Regions from separate parts of the Oceanobacillus longus genome, predicted to be linked through region 1. Evidence: riboswitches for the same ligand, from Rfam matches in the RefSeq annotation. Region 1 holds a riboswitch; each other region holds the start of a gene.
The links. A riboswitch is a leader RNA that binds a small molecule or an ion and turns the genes downstream of it on or off. The one in region 1 is predicted to bind S-adenosylmethionine.
Positions count from the first base shown of each region.

Region 2: linked by a shared signal. The riboswitch ahead of metK (methionine adenosyltransferase) and the one ahead of ACFOUV_RS06030 (iron-containing alcohol dehydrogenase family protein) in region 1 are both predicted to bind S-adenosylmethionine.
Region 3: linked by a shared signal. The riboswitch ahead of ACFOUV_RS08055 (methionine ABC transporter ATP-binding protein) and the one ahead of ACFOUV_RS06030 (iron-containing alcohol dehydrogenase family protein) in region 1 are both predicted to bind S-adenosylmethionine.
Region 4: linked by a shared signal. The riboswitch ahead of ACFOUV_RS00900 (MetQ/NlpA family ABC transporter substrate-binding protein) and the one ahead of ACFOUV_RS06030 (iron-containing alcohol dehydrogenase family protein) in region 1 are both predicted to bind S-adenosylmethionine.

Region 1 is NZ_JBHSAO010000003.1:14,622-18,299, reverse strand. Features, by position in the region: gene ACFOUV_RS06035 (GtrA family protein) at 25-477, opposite strand; SAM riboswitch class I at 1,097-1,214, shown strand; gene ACFOUV_RS06030 (iron-containing alcohol dehydrogenase family protein) at 1,297-2,406, shown strand; gene ACFOUV_RS06025 (MetQ/NlpA family ABC transporter substrate-binding protein) at 2,424-3,233, shown strand; gene ACFOUV_RS06020 (hypothetical protein) at 3,306-3,452, opposite strand; gene arsC (arsenate reductase (thioredoxin)) at 3,531-3,678, opposite strand, start outside.
Region 2 is NZ_JBHSAO010000006.1:12,399-16,076, reverse strand. Features, by position in the region: gene pckA (phosphoenolpyruvate carboxykinase (ATP)) at 1-1,133, opposite strand, end outside; SAM riboswitch class I at 1,347-1,453, shown strand; gene metK (methionine adenosyltransferase) at 1,657-2,853, shown strand; gene ACFOUV_RS07720 (DUF4181 domain-containing protein) at 2,981-3,424, shown strand; gene ACFOUV_RS07715 (helix-turn-helix domain-containing protein) at 3,615-3,678, opposite strand, start outside.
Region 3 is NZ_JBHSAO010000006.1:79,964-83,641, reverse strand. Features, by position in the region: gene ACFOUV_RS08075 (arsenate reductase family protein) at 305-661, shown strand; gene gcvH (glycine cleavage system protein GcvH) at 735-1,115, shown strand; gene ACFOUV_RS08065 (toprim domain-containing protein) at 1,224-1,580, shown strand; gene ACFOUV_RS08060 (thioredoxin family protein) at 1,605-1,919, shown strand; SAM riboswitch class I at 2,011-2,118, shown strand; gene ACFOUV_RS08055 (methionine ABC transporter ATP-binding protein) at 2,213-3,247, shown strand; gene ACFOUV_RS08050 (methionine ABC transporter permease) at 3,237-3,678, shown strand, end outside.
Region 4 is NZ_JBHSAO010000001.1:190,099-193,776, reverse strand. Features, by position in the region: gene ACFOUV_RS00910 (CaiB/BaiF CoA transferase family protein) at 1-50, opposite strand, end outside; gene ACFOUV_RS00905 (enoyl-CoA hydratase/isomerase family protein) at 157-933, opposite strand; gene ACFOUV_RS00900 (MetQ/NlpA family ABC transporter substrate-binding protein) at 1,055-1,873, opposite strand; SAM riboswitch class I at 1,960-2,071, opposite strand; gene ACFOUV_RS00895 (gluconate:H+ symporter) at 2,484-3,678, opposite strand, start outside.

The DNA.
Region 1 (3,678 bases):
AAAATCAAGAATGGGTAAAATTAGTTAATCCGCTTTCGATACGTTACGACGGAAAACAAAATAGCGCATAAAGAAAAAGCTCGCCGTTGAAGAAAGAAACATTGCAGCACCTTTGGCAATGTTATTTTGTACAAAAATCGGTATGGAGAAAAATCCTAGTAAAGCGACACCGCCAATAAACACAAGATTACTGATTCCGAGACTGACAATTGCCTGTATACAAAAAAAGATTAATTCTTTCTTGTTTTTACTCGCTTTCTTCCTGAATGTCAGATTGGCATTGAAGAGATAACTATTCGTTACAGCTAACGTATAAGCGATTGTATTAAATAATAGAAGAATTTCATTATTATCTGTATACCAAAAGAACAGCAGCAAGTTCAAAGTACCGATATCAATGAGGGCATTCATTACTCCTATTGCACTGAATTGCGCGACTTGAAATGTCGTCTCTTTCTTGTTAGATTTCCGTATCATTTATGATTACACCCAATTCTTTTTTAAATTTGTAATTCAACTGTTCACACCAATAAAATAAGTTCGAACAGTTGGCCGGGTTAAATTTAGAATGTCTCTAATAATCCTTTCTAACTTTGATAAAAACAAGGCTGTTTTCGTACTGTTTATAGCCTCTTAATCATCGCAGAGTTGAGATAAACTGCGAAGTAACCTTTATCTTTATTAGATCCTATCCACAAAGCGAAGTATATTTCCCAAAGCGGTCGCCGAAGTTTCTGCATACTGATAGAAAACCAGCAGTTACTTCAGAGTTTATGTAACATGCGATGATAAAAATAGAGAAATTAAGCATATAGATGTATCCAGACTGTTCAGCGCTACTTGTTCATCCAAAGATAACTTGAGAAGTGTAGCTCCAGTTCTCCTAATTATACAAAGGCTTATTTATCCATTTCACTCTGCGAAAGTTGAGTTTGTAATTTTTTGCTTATTTTATCATCGTCTTGTTTATTCCACTATAAAACAGCCAAAAATGCAATTCCCGTAATTTAATTTATTGGAAAATCATTTATTCATAAAAAATGATTGACTTTTAAAAAGATTAATATTACGATGTAGAAACAACTTTATAACATAACTCTTATTGAGAGTGGTGGAGGGACTGGCCCGATGAAACCCGGCAACCTTTCTGGGGATTTTTTCCCGATAAAGGTGCTAATTCCTGCAAAATACATCTGTATTTTGGTAAATAAGAGGGGACTGCTATTATAAAACGCAAATGCCTCTCTTACCCGAGTGGCATTTTTTAGTTTCCCTAACATCAAAGGAGTGATACACATGTCAATTGCTACGGTGAAAGGATCACCGGGTCATTATCGAATTGGGGAACATGTTCTAAACGAACTGAACAGTCTTCTTTCTGAACTGAATGTTAGAAAGGTACATATTGTTACAGGCGAAAAATCATGGGAGGCAGCAAAGTCTTATCTGCCAGACGAATTTCACACGATCGATCCAAATCATATCACTTTCATCAAGGGGCATTGCACCATACAAAAAACAAAAGACCTGGCAGAAAAGTATGATCAGGAACATGTAGAAGCAGTAATTGGAATCGGTGGTGGCACTGCACTCGATATTGCAAAAGCTTCTGCTGCCCGAGCTGGTGTGAAATCCATATTAATTCCAACGATTGCAGCGACCTGTGCCGCATGGACACCATTGAGTGTTTTTTACCATGAAGATGGGAAGCATTCACATTATACAGAATTTCCTGTAGCAAATACACTCGTACTCGTTGAACCAGCGATTATTGCCAAAGCGCCGCTTAAATATTTAAAAGCAGGTATCGGCGACACACTAGCTAAGTATTACGAGGCGGATGCTCTTGTAAATTCCTTTTATAAAGGTGTGGAACTGCCGATTTGGCTGCAAGTCTCCCAATTTACTGCTAAAATTTGTCGTGATATTCTTTTAAAGGATGGAAAAGCAGCATTAGATTCCGTCAAAGAGGAACAAGTAAACGACGAACTGATCCGTGTTATCGAAACCATCATTCTGACAGGTGGTATGGTTGGTGGGTTTGGCGGCAAGGCTGGGAGAATAGCTGGTGCACATTCCATTCATAATGGATTAACCGAGGCAGATGAAGTGAAACGTTTCCTTCATGGTGAAATCGTTTCCTATGGAATTCTCATTCAACTGGCTTTAGAAGGAAAAGAGAATGATTTGAAAAAATTGCTAAATTATTATGATGAATGGGGATTCCCGGTAAATTTGAAAAGTTTAACCATCGATGCTGAAGACAAAGAACTTTTAAAACGAATTACCAAAAAAGTATTACTGCCAGAGGAATCCATTCATTTCATGGACATTGAAATTACAGAAGATACTGTCTTAGCAGCATTCCATACCGTAGAAAAGCTAACCTATCAAAAAGCATATTAACAGAAAGAGGGATAATGATGAAAAAGGGACTATTTTTAGGATTTGTTGTTTTACTTATAGGATTATTGGCAGCATGTGGTGGGTCGGATGAAGCAGAGGGCCTGCTAGAGGATGATAAACTAACTGTTGGTGTAACCGCAGGACCGCATGAAGAGATACTTGAGAAAGTTGCAGAACTAGCTTCAGAAGATGGAATAACCATTGAACCTGTTGTATTCAGTGACTATGTTATGCCGAATGTAGCATTATCTGAAGGTGAAATTGATATGAATAGCTTCCAGACAGAACCATTTTTTGATCATATGAACGAAGAACGTGGTCTAGAACTAATTAAAGTAGCCGATACAGTAACTTTTCCAATGGGAATGTATTCAGAAAAAGTAACAGACCTTAAAGAATTGGAAGATGGTGCAAGTATTGGACTTCCAAATGACCCGACGAATGGTGGACGTGCACTCTTACTTTTCGAACAAGCTGGTTTAATTACAATTGAAGAAGGCTTAGGTGTAAATGCTAGCATCAATGACATTGCAGAGAATCCAAATAACTTTGAATTTATTGAACTTGATCCTGCTCAAATACCTAGACAACTTGGGGAAGTTGATGCAGCTGCAATTAATTCAAACTTTGCACTCGAAGCAGGACTTGTTCCAGGAGAAGACTCTATCTTTATCGAACAGGATTCTCAATTTGTAAACTTGATTGCTGTCCGCGAAGAAAGTAAAGATGATGAAGTTGTTCAGCAATTTATCGATCTCTACCAAAGTGATGAAGTAAAGCAGTTTATTGACGAAAACTTCGAAGGTTCCGTCGTACCTGGATGGTAAGAATAAAAGCATAAATACCAATTGAATCATGAAAATGAAAAAAGTGCGGATCTACTATGATCCACACTTTTTTCATTTTTTATCTGTAATATACTCATTCGGTGCTTCGCCATTCTCAGAGTTATGGTTTTTATACTGACTTTTTCGGCCATTACGTTGCTCACCGGAGTTTTCATTTTCTTTAAACTGGTTGTCGTGCTTCTTCTCTTTATTGCTCATTTACGAATGCCTCCTCCTACCTTACTATCCCTAGTTTTGTCGAAGTGAGGTGTTTTATTCATGTTGAGCATTAAAGAATTACTTGCCTGTCTCTGCAAAAAGTTTAATTCGATCTCCTATTTCATCGCGTACGCGTTGGAAAACTTTCCAAACTTCTTCTTCCGTTCCCTCTGCTTTTGCCGGATCATCAAATCCCCAATGTTCTCGTTTCACTTGAGGAGGCGTC
Region 2 (3,678 bases), on a different contig from region 1:
GTACCAGCTAGTTTGCTCGTGTAACCACTAAGAAAATGATACATCGCCTGTTCCTTCGTTAATCTGCTAATCGGTGGCAATGTACCCGAAGCATCGGCTGTCAGGAAAATGATTGTATTCGGATGCCCTGCAACACTTGGTATAACGATATTATCAATATTTTCAAGCGGGTATGCTGCGCGCGTATTTTCAGTTAGAGATATATCATCATAATCTGGAATACGTGATTCCGAATCCAAAATCACGTTTTCAAGTACAGAACCATAGCGAATGGCATTAAAAATTTGCGGTTCCTTTTCTTCAGAGAGATTGATACATTTTGCATAACAGCCGCCTTCAATATTAAACACGCCATTTGGACTCCAACCATGTTCATCATCACCAATTAAACGACGATAAGGATCTGCCGACAATGTTGTTTTTCCAGTACCGGATAGACCGAAGAATAATGCGACATCACCTTCAGCACCGACATTTGCAGAACAATGCATGGATAGCACATTACGTTGTGGGAGTAAGTAGTTCATGATAGAGAAGATTGATTTTTTGATTTCTCCCGCATATTCCGTACCCCCAATTAATACGATGCGTTTCTTGAAGGAAATCAATATGAAAGCTTCTGAATTCGTACCATCTATCGCTGGATCTGCTTTAAAGTCAGGAGCAGAAACAACAGTAAAATCAGCTTGATGATTATCTAGTTCTTCTTCTGTCGGTGGTATAAATAACTGTCTTGAAAATAGATTGTGCCATGCGTATTCACTGATTACCTGAATCGGTAAACGGTATTTCTCATCGGCTCCTGCAAAACCTTTAAACTGATAAATTTCCTCTTTCCCATTTAAATAGTCAATCACTTTTCTGTACAAAAGATCAAATACTTCTTCACGAATAGGTTGGTTTACTTTTCCCCAGTCAATAAAATCCTTAGAAACTTCATCGTTCACAATAAATTTATCCTTTGGTGAACGGCCAGTATATGTTCCAGTTGAAGCACAAACTGCACCAGTTGAAGTCAAACTTCCTTCATTACGGCTTAAGATCTTCTCAACTAATTGTGACACCGATAAGTTTTGGTGAATATTTTGATGGGTGTAAAGCTCTTTTAGTAATGACTTTTCCACAGTTTTCATATTGAATTCTCCTGCCTTTTTAAAGGTTTTGTATGTTATAATGAAATAACTTTTCAGATTATTTATCTTAATATGGTTATTAGTATAACACATTTAAATTAATAGTCCATACTAATTAAATAAGAATTTATGAAATTTATGTGATTCCGCTTACATCGTTAAAACAGTTGACAGTTTACCATTGTTTCGGTAATCTAATTTTGAACGGATACTCTCTTATTCAGAGTTGGTGGAGGGACAGACCCGATGAAGCCCAGCAACCATCACTACGGTGAAAAGGTGCTAACCTGATGCAAGGATTTTTCCTTGAACAATAAGAGCGAAAGGCCAGCTTGTAGTCCCTTTCCTCATGCATTGTAGGAAAGGCTTTTTTTGTTTTTAAGGATAGTAAAATTATTTTTAATGAAAACATATTTAACTGGTCATATAAAAATTGTTTTACCTTTTGAAGGTACTTTGAATAATATAGAAGAGAAAATTGATATCGAGTTCCGTAACACATAACAAAGGAGAGTTTAGCCATATGGCTGCAAATCGTCGTTTATTTACATCAGAATCCGTAACAGAGGGACATCCGGATAAAATGGCAGACCAAATATCCGATGCAGTTCTGGATGAAATTTTAAAGAAAGATCCAAATGCAAGGGTAGCATGTGAAACTACTGTTACAACTGGTCTCGTATTAGTAGCAGGTGAAATTTCCACAAGCACCTATGTAGATATTCCAGCGATTGTTCGAGAAACAGTCAAAGGAATTGGCTATACACGTGCAAAATATGGCTTTGACTATGAAACATGTGCCGTACTTACTGCAATTGATGAACAATCTGCGGATATTGCTGGTGGAGTTGATACTGCACTGGAAGCACGTCAAGGAAAAATGAGTGAAGATGAGATTGATGCAATTGGTGCAGGAGACCAAGGATTAATGTTCGGTTTTGCCTGTGACGAAACAGAAGAATACATGCCTTTACCTATTTCACTGGCACATAAACTATCCAAACGTTTGGCAGATGTCCGAAAAGAAAATGTATTGGATTATTTACGTCCAGATGGAAAAACACAGGTAACTATAGAGTATGATGAAAATGATCAACCGGTTCGAGTTGATACAATTGTTATTTCTACACAACATCACCAGGATACAACTACGGAACAAATTGAAAAAGATATGATAGAACATGTTATTCGTGAAGTTGTTCCTGCTGCCTTACTTGATGAATCTACGAAGTACTTTATTAATCCGACTGGCCGCTTCGTTATCGGTGGACCACAAGGAGATGTCGGCTTAACGGGCCGTAAGATTATTGTTGACACATATGGCGGGTATGCACGCCATGGTGGGGGAGCATTCAGTGGGAAAGACGCTACAAAAGTAGACCGTTCTGCTGCATATGCTGCACGTTATGTTGCTAAAAATATTGTAGCTGCTGGCCTTGCAAAGTCATGTGAAGTTCAATTGGCGTACGCGATCGGTGTAGCAGAACCTGTGTCCATTGCAATTAACACATTTGGTACAGGAAAGGTTAGCGAGGAAGTTCTTGTAGATGCAGTCCGTAAATTATTCGATTTGCGACCAGCAGGAATTATCCGTATGCTTGACTTGCGTAAACCAATATACAAAGAAACTGCTGCTTATGGACATTTTGGCAGAACTGATATCTTATTCCCATGGGAGAAAACAGACAAAATTGATGAATTAGTAGCAATGACGAAATAAAACGTATGATAGAAAGCCACACAACCCTGTAAAGGCTGTGTGGCTTTTTGGCAAGTAAACATTCGCCAAAACAGTAGTTATTTATTCGAATAAAGTTTGGTAGTATAGAAGTAAGGGAGGGTAGGGTATGTATTATTATGATAATGGCGATCATTTAATATTGAAAATAGTTATCCTAACAGGGACTCTTTCACTAATCCTTTTCATTTTTAATTGGATCATGAGGAAATTATTGAATGTTGAACGTCAGAAATGGTTCTCTAATCATTATGTTAATGATACACATAAAAAGTATGATAAAAGAATACGAGTAATTTCTGTTATCGCTTATTTGATTGCTATGTTTTACCTGATTGCTGACTCTTCGAATTTTGGTATGGAAACTTCCTGGTATTTATTCGTAGTTGGTATGGTCATTATGGCAGTACAAGAATTAATACGGGCTTATATGGAATGGAAATATCTAAAAGATAAAAATAATTATCTGTTTACACTAATTCAGTTGATATTTATCATTGCTACTGTAGTAGTCGTATTCAGATCTGATTTCTTTGGGATGTTTAATTTGTAGTTAGGTTTTCATTTGTAAGCTATATTCGAAATGGGGGTGTGCTTTTAATCCTTGTAGTTGATATAAAATGCAACCATAACTTTATCTATTCTTCATATAATAACAACAGGAAACAAACACGATAGTGCCTGTTCCCAACTGTGTTTTATTGCTCTTATAGTTGTGCCTTAAATTTGAATAAATGTCTTTATTAATCTAAGATTTTTTCATCACTTCGGTATTCTAAGATATCCCCAGGCTGACAATCTAACGCC
Region 3 (3,678 bases), on a different contig from region 1:
GGAGACTTCTGCAGGAGCAGAGGCATCGGTGAGACAGCACAGCGCTTTAGCGCAAGTTGGCTCACCAGCCGCCCGCGAAAAGCGCAGTGCATTTCCCAGAGCGGTAGCCGAAGTAACTTGCTTCCATTATCAGCTACAACATAAATAGCAATTACTTCACTAATTCGCAGTTTATATCAAATACGAAGGTTATAAATCAGAAAACATTACGAAAAGAGCCTTAAATAAAAACACTTATAATGGATTTATGCACATTGGGTTTGATATAATGAAATTTAATTTAGTGGTATGAGGGGGTTATCGGGTGGCATTAACATTTTATTGGTATCCAAATTGTGGGACATGTAAGAATGCAAAGAAGTGGTTTGACACTAATAATGTCGATTATAAAAGTGTACATATTGTGGAAGCGACTCCTTCTAAAGAAGAACTAATGAATCTAATGGAGAAAAGTGATCTTCCGGCAAAGAAATTTTTTAATACGAGTGGGAAGAAGTATCGTGAGTTAAATATCAAAGATAAAATCAAGGATGCAAGCACAGAAGAAATGGCGGAAATATTGGCATCTGATGGAATGCTGATTAAGCGGCCCATTGTAACAGATGGCGAGATTGTTACAGTCGGTTTCAAAGAAGAAACATTCCAGGAAACTTGGAAATAAGTATTACAGGGACTAGAAAAAGAGAACATTAAATTGTATAGTTAGATTGGAATTAATTATTGGAGGGATAAGAATGAGCTTACCAGAGGAATTATTGTATTCAAAAGAACACGAATGGATTAAAAAAGAGAATGGAAATGTACGAATCGGTATTACGGCATTTGCTCAGGACGAACTTGGCGATATCGTTTTTGTGGAATTACCTGAAGTTGGTGACGAGCTAACCGTTGATGAGCCTTTTGGTAGTGTTGAATCTGTTAAGACAGTTTCTGAATTGTATGCTCCAATAAGTGGCAAAGTAGTTGAAGTAAATGAAGAGTTGGATGACAGCCCAGAGTTCGTAAATGAATCACCATACGAGAAAGCATGGATGGTTGTAGTGGAACTGTCTAATGAATCTGAGCTTGATGAACTACTTTCACCTGATCAATACAAAGAATTAACAGAAGAATAATGCTCCTTAGGCTGACTAAAGCACACAATTGTGTATAGTCAGCCTTCGTTTTATCATATAATGTATGTAAATAAGCATCTTTCTTGCTTGCATAAGGAGTGCTATGTGATGATAACTACTGAACCAGAGAAAGTAATTATTGTCGAAGGGCTGACAGACAAACGGCAGATTGCAAAGATCATCAACGACAATGTTACGATTATTTGTACGAATGGTACACTTGGTGTGGAGAAATTTGATGAATTACTGGAAACATATGAACTGGATGAGAAGGATGTTTTTATACTGGTAGATGAGGATAAATCGGGGATAAAATTACGGAAACAACTTGCTCGCGAACTGCCACATGCGGAACACATTTATGTTAGCAGTGAATACCGCGAAGTAGCTGCCACACCTGAGAAGATTCTTGCGAGTGCTTTACTCAGCAAACATTTTTCTGTCCATCCCATATTTTTATTTTAATGCAAAGGTATAAGGTGGTAAAAGGTGCAAACTATTACAGAAGAAACGCTTAAACAAGAACGAATGTTGCTCTATATTTATACTCCATTTTGTGGAACATGCAGTGTTGCACGTGCAATGCTTGAAAAAATTGAAGCGGTTCATCAGGAAAAAATATTTTTTGAAATGAATGCGTCTTTGAACCCCGAATTTATGATTGAGAATAAAATAGAAAGTGTCCCATGCCTGTTAATTAAGGAAGACAGCCAAATAAAGGAGAAAATCTATGCCTTCCAATCAACAGGCAATATCTATAGTTATTTAATAAAGTATAAGCCTGAGTTGTTTGCGAAAAGCTAAGGATAACAGAAAGATACAAAAATTTAATATTGACATGAATATTTCACCGTGCTACTATAGTCTCACTGATTCAAAACTTAATATTTTCTATCTCTTATCTTGAGCGGTGGAGGGACTGGCCCTTTGAACCCGCGGCAACCTTCAAATTTAAATTTGAAAGGTGCCAATTCCTGCAAAGTAGCACTTTGACAGATGAGAGAACGTGAGACTTTATGTAATCTATTACGTCTTTCTGTTCTCGAGCAGATAGACGTTTTTTGTTGATTGAATGTGAATCATTAGGAGGATAAATAGTGATTTCAATTGAGGGTTTAAGTAAAATCTTTGCTCTAAATAAGAAAAATATAACAGCTGTTGACGATTTGACCCTTAATATAAAAGAAGGCGAAATTTATGGCGTAATCGGATATAGTGGTGCTGGTAAAAGTACGTTCGTACGCCTGCTAAACCGACTGGAAGAACCAACTGCAGGTAAAGTTATCATCGACAACCAGGAGATTACGGCTTTGAATACGAAGCAGCTACGGCTTGCACGCCAGGAAATAGGTATGATTTTCCAACACTTTAATCTGCTTTGGTCAAAAACAGTCGAAGATAATATTGCCTTTCCATTGGAAATAGCAGGCGCATCCAAAGCGGAACGTTCTTTGCGAGTACAAGAGCTGATTGATCTCGTCGGACTTAGTGGACGTGAAAAGGCATATCCATCCCAGTTAAGTGGTGGACAGAAACAACGTGTTGGTATTGCGCGTGCACTTGCAAACAATCCGAAAGTATTGCTATGTGATGAAGCAACATCTGCATTAGATCCCGAAACGACCAACTCCATATTGAACTTATTGATGGATATAAATGAGAAGCTTGGTTTGACAATTATTCTGATCACTCACGAAATGCATGTTATTCGTAAAATCTGTAATCAGGTTGCTGTCATGGAGCAAGGGAAAGTCGTGGAACAAGGGCAAGTCCTAGATGTATTCACGCATCCGAAAATGCCCGTTACAAAGAAGTTTGTGGAACAAATTATGGGATCCAGTAGTGAAGATGATGATATATCGAATATGATCAATACGTATAGTAACGAGGGAAAAATTCTACGCTTGCATTTTCTTGGTGAAACTACAAATCAAGCCCTCATCAGTGAATTGGCGAAAAAGTTTGATATCGATTTGAATATATTGCAGGGGAAAATAACACAAACCCAGGCTGGCGGATATGGTACATTATTTGTCCAGGCGAAAGGTGAAATTGAGGAAATTGATATGGCAGTAAGCTTTATCCAGGAAGAAACCTCAGTAGAAGTGGAGGTTATCCGAGATGCTAACTAATTTATTTCCGAATATCGATATAGAAGATTTTTGGGTAGCTACCTATGAAACATTCTATATGACAATTCTGGCATTGATTGGGACATGTATTTTAGGTCTCATCTTAGGGCTACTTCTCTATCTGACAACGAAAGATGGAATTTGGCAAAATAATGTTGTTAATTTAATCGTAGCAGCCTTTGTGAATATATTTCGGGCGATTCCTTTTATTATATTGATTTTATTGTTATTTCCTTTTACTGATTTTTTGATTGGAACTATACGCGGACCAAATGCAGCATTGCCCGCCCTAATTATCGGTTCGGCACCATTTTATGGGAGACTCGTTGAGATTGCTCTCAAAGAAGTGGATAAAGGTGTTGTCGAGGCGGCAAAATCAATGGGAGCAAAGACAAGCACCATTATCTTACGCGTACTTATACCAGAATCCA
Region 4 (3,678 bases), on a different contig from region 1:
AAAACTTGTGATAAATCAATTACCTTCATGCCTTTTAATGCTTGTTCCATTTTGATGTACTCCTTTATGATTATTTTCTTGTTGTCTAGTTTTCATAAATGCGTGATCAAGAGGAGGATAGGATATTTTGGAAAAAAGAGTCCTCATGAATCACCTTTATAGAAAATTTGGCTTTCTTTTTTCAAGGAAGGCTTGGATTCCTTCTGTATAATCATCGGAGCTATAGGATTCAAGAATAAGATCTGAAATAGCGTCGGACTCTGTGTTTTCTCCATCGGTAATTGCTTGGATTACTTGCTTAATGCCAGAATTTGCAACCGGTGATTTGCTAAGAATCCGATTGGCAAATGCTAGTACTTTGCCTTCGATTTCCTCTTGAGAATATATGTAGTCGATTAAACCAATGGCTTGCGCTTCTTCTGCTGTGAGGAGTTCTGCTGTATAAAGCAATTCCTTTGTTTTAGATGGGCCAATTAAATTGTATAAACGCTTTGTACTTGCTAAGTTATATACGATGCCGATGTTCGCAGAGGTTATGCCAACCTTACTGCCTGACGTTGCAAACCGGAAATCACATGCGTTCGCAAGCTCCAGACCACCACCGATTGCCAGTGTTTGGATAAGGGCAATCGTCGGCCTCGGAAACCGATATAGTTTTTCAATGGCTCCAAGTGCGAAATCATTATATGCTTTTGCTTTCTTCGCATGCAGGCGGACTTCGAGAAACTCACTAATATCAGCGCCAGCGGAAAAGGCTGTTTCATCCACCCCACGGACAATTAAGAGTTTGATTGTCTCATCCTGTTTCAGATCATCAAGTAATTCTTCGAGCCTTTGAAACATGGCAAGGTTGAAGCAATTCTTTTTTTGTGGACGGTTAATGATTATCGTTGCAATCGCGCCATCCTTTTCAATATAAAGTTCATGTGACATGCGTAATCCCTCCAATTTAATCTTTTTCAATCGTGCTGCAAGTCGGTTTTCGAGCGATTGAATCCCTTTCGAAAAAGAATGCTGCTCCAAATACGCAACATTCTTCTTTTCTTATTTATCCTTATTCATCCCAACTTGCAAGTACTGAACCTTGAAATTCTTCTTCGATAAATGCTTTCACTTTATCGGATTGATACGCATTTACGAATTTTTCAATCACTGGATCATTTTCATTTTCTGCACGTACAACAATAAAGTTAACATATGGTGAGTTGGTTGATTCCAATAGAATAGAATTCTCTTTTGGATTTATTCCCGCCCCTAAAGCGAAATTTGTATTAATTGCAGCTGCATCAACCTCGCTTAGTTGATTTGGAATTTGCGCAGCATCTAATTCGATAAACTCCAGGTTTTTCGGATTATCTACAATATCATAAATCGAAGCTGTTTCTTCTTTGCCTTCTTCTAATGTAATTATCCCAGCTTCTTCTAATATAAATAGTGCGCGTCCACCGTTTGTTGGGTCATTTGGTAATCCAAATTTTGCACCATCCGGAAGATCCTCGATGCTTTCATAGGTTTCCGAATAAACACCCATAGGATTTAGAATGGTTTTACCAACAGGGACTAAATCTGTCTCATGATCTTCATTAAATTGATCTAAGAAAGGTCCATGTTGATAACTATTCGTATCCAAATCCCCTTCTGATAATGCGGAGTTCGGTAGCACATAATCGGAAAACACCTTCACTTCAACATCCAGTCCGTTTTCAGCAGCAACTTCAGCAGCGACTTCTACGATTTGCTCGTGTGGACCAGCAGTTACGCCGACAACTAATTTATCTTCACTTATTGTAGAGCTGTCAGATGTATCATCTCCACAAGCAGCAAGTACGCCAACTAGTAAAATAATCGATAAGATAAATCCTAACTTCTTCATTGCATTTCCCCCTTGTTGTAAGTCACTGATAATAGAAAAGCCTCTCTTATAAGAAAGAGAGGCTTGTAAAATTCTACAGGGATCCTCTCTCATCTTTCAAAACATTACGTTTTGCAGGATTTAGCACCTTACTATGCTGTAACGCATAAAGGTTGCCGAGCTTCAACGGGCCAGTCCCTCAGCTACTCTTGATAAGAGATTTTTACTATTCGATTATCAATTCTATCTATTTAAATTACCGTATAATTCTAATTGCGTCAATACTTATTTTATTTTCTGTTTCATTTCTTTTGTGATTCCATAAGAACAAAAGCGTAAGCGCCCGGTTAGCGACGTATGGACTGGACTGAGCCGTAGGAGATAAGGGAAACACGGTGAGCGTATGCGAACCGATGTTGACTTATCTTACGGAGGTGAGGGAAACACGGTGAGCGTATGCGAACCGATGTTGACTTATCTTACGGAGGTGAGGGAAGTCCAATAGTCATTGGGCGCTGGAGCTGGACGTGGCTGTTTCTGTGTATTTACGTTATCTACAACATACAATTTTATAATTTCCTAAACAATCAAAAAACCGAGCAGTGACAGGCACTGTTCGGTTACAAAGTTACTATACAAACAAGCTTAAAAGTAGTACAAATGCAAGACCACTAACAGAGATAATCGTTTCTAAGACGGTCCATGTGGCAAATGTTTCCTTCATCGACAAACCAAATGATTCTTTAACAATCCAAAAACCTGTATCATTAACATGAGAAGCTATAATACTACCAGCACCTGTAGCCAATACCATTAATGCTAGGTTAACATCTGAATCAGCCACCATTGGTAGAACCAACCCTGCTGTCGTTAATGCTGATACTGTTGCTGATCCTTGTGCTAGTCTTATAATAGCTGCAATTAACCAAGCAAGCAGTAATGGTGAAATGGTACTTCCTTCAAAAACTTCAGCGACATAATCGCCTACTCCACCATCCATCAAAACTTCTTTCAGTGAGCCACTTACACCAAGAATTAGTAATAGCATACCAATAGCTTTTACTGAGCTCTCCGCTGATTCCATAAGATCTGTCATTGGAATCTTACGGGCAATACCCATCGTATAAATAGAAAGTAATACAGAAAGCAGCATTACCATGGAAGGAGTTCCTAAAGTCGCAATAATATCAAAGAATAAATTGTCATCCATTCCGACAGTATCCTTTATAAGGGTGAAGATCGTTGAAAGACCCATCAAAATAACTGGGAATAATGCTGTAAATGCACTTATAGCAAAACTCGGCGTATCTTCCAATTTATATTGTTTCGCATCACCAAGTTTCGCAATGCTTCCCTCACCGGCTTTCTCAAAAGCTGCAGGGACCATTTTTCTTGCATATTTCGTAAATAACGGACCCGCAATAAGAATAGTCGGAATCGCAATAATAAATCCGTATAATAATACCATTCCTATATTGGCTCCATATTGATCAGCAATAACTGTTGGACCAGGATGTGGCGGTAGAAATGCATGGGTTACAGACAATGCTGTAGCCATTGGAAGACCCAACCATAGAAATGATATATTTGTTTGTTTAGCAATCTGGTAAATGATAGGAATTAATAATACTAGACCTACTTCAAAGAACAGCGCTATACCGAGAATAAATGCGGTTAAAATAACTGCCCATTGCACTCTTTTCTCGCCAAATTTTGCAATTAAAGTCATTGCAATCCGCTGTGCCCCGCCTGCGTCTGCGATTAATTTACCAAGAATGGCACCAAATCCAAAAATTAATCCTGTGCTCGCCAATGTGCTTCCAAGA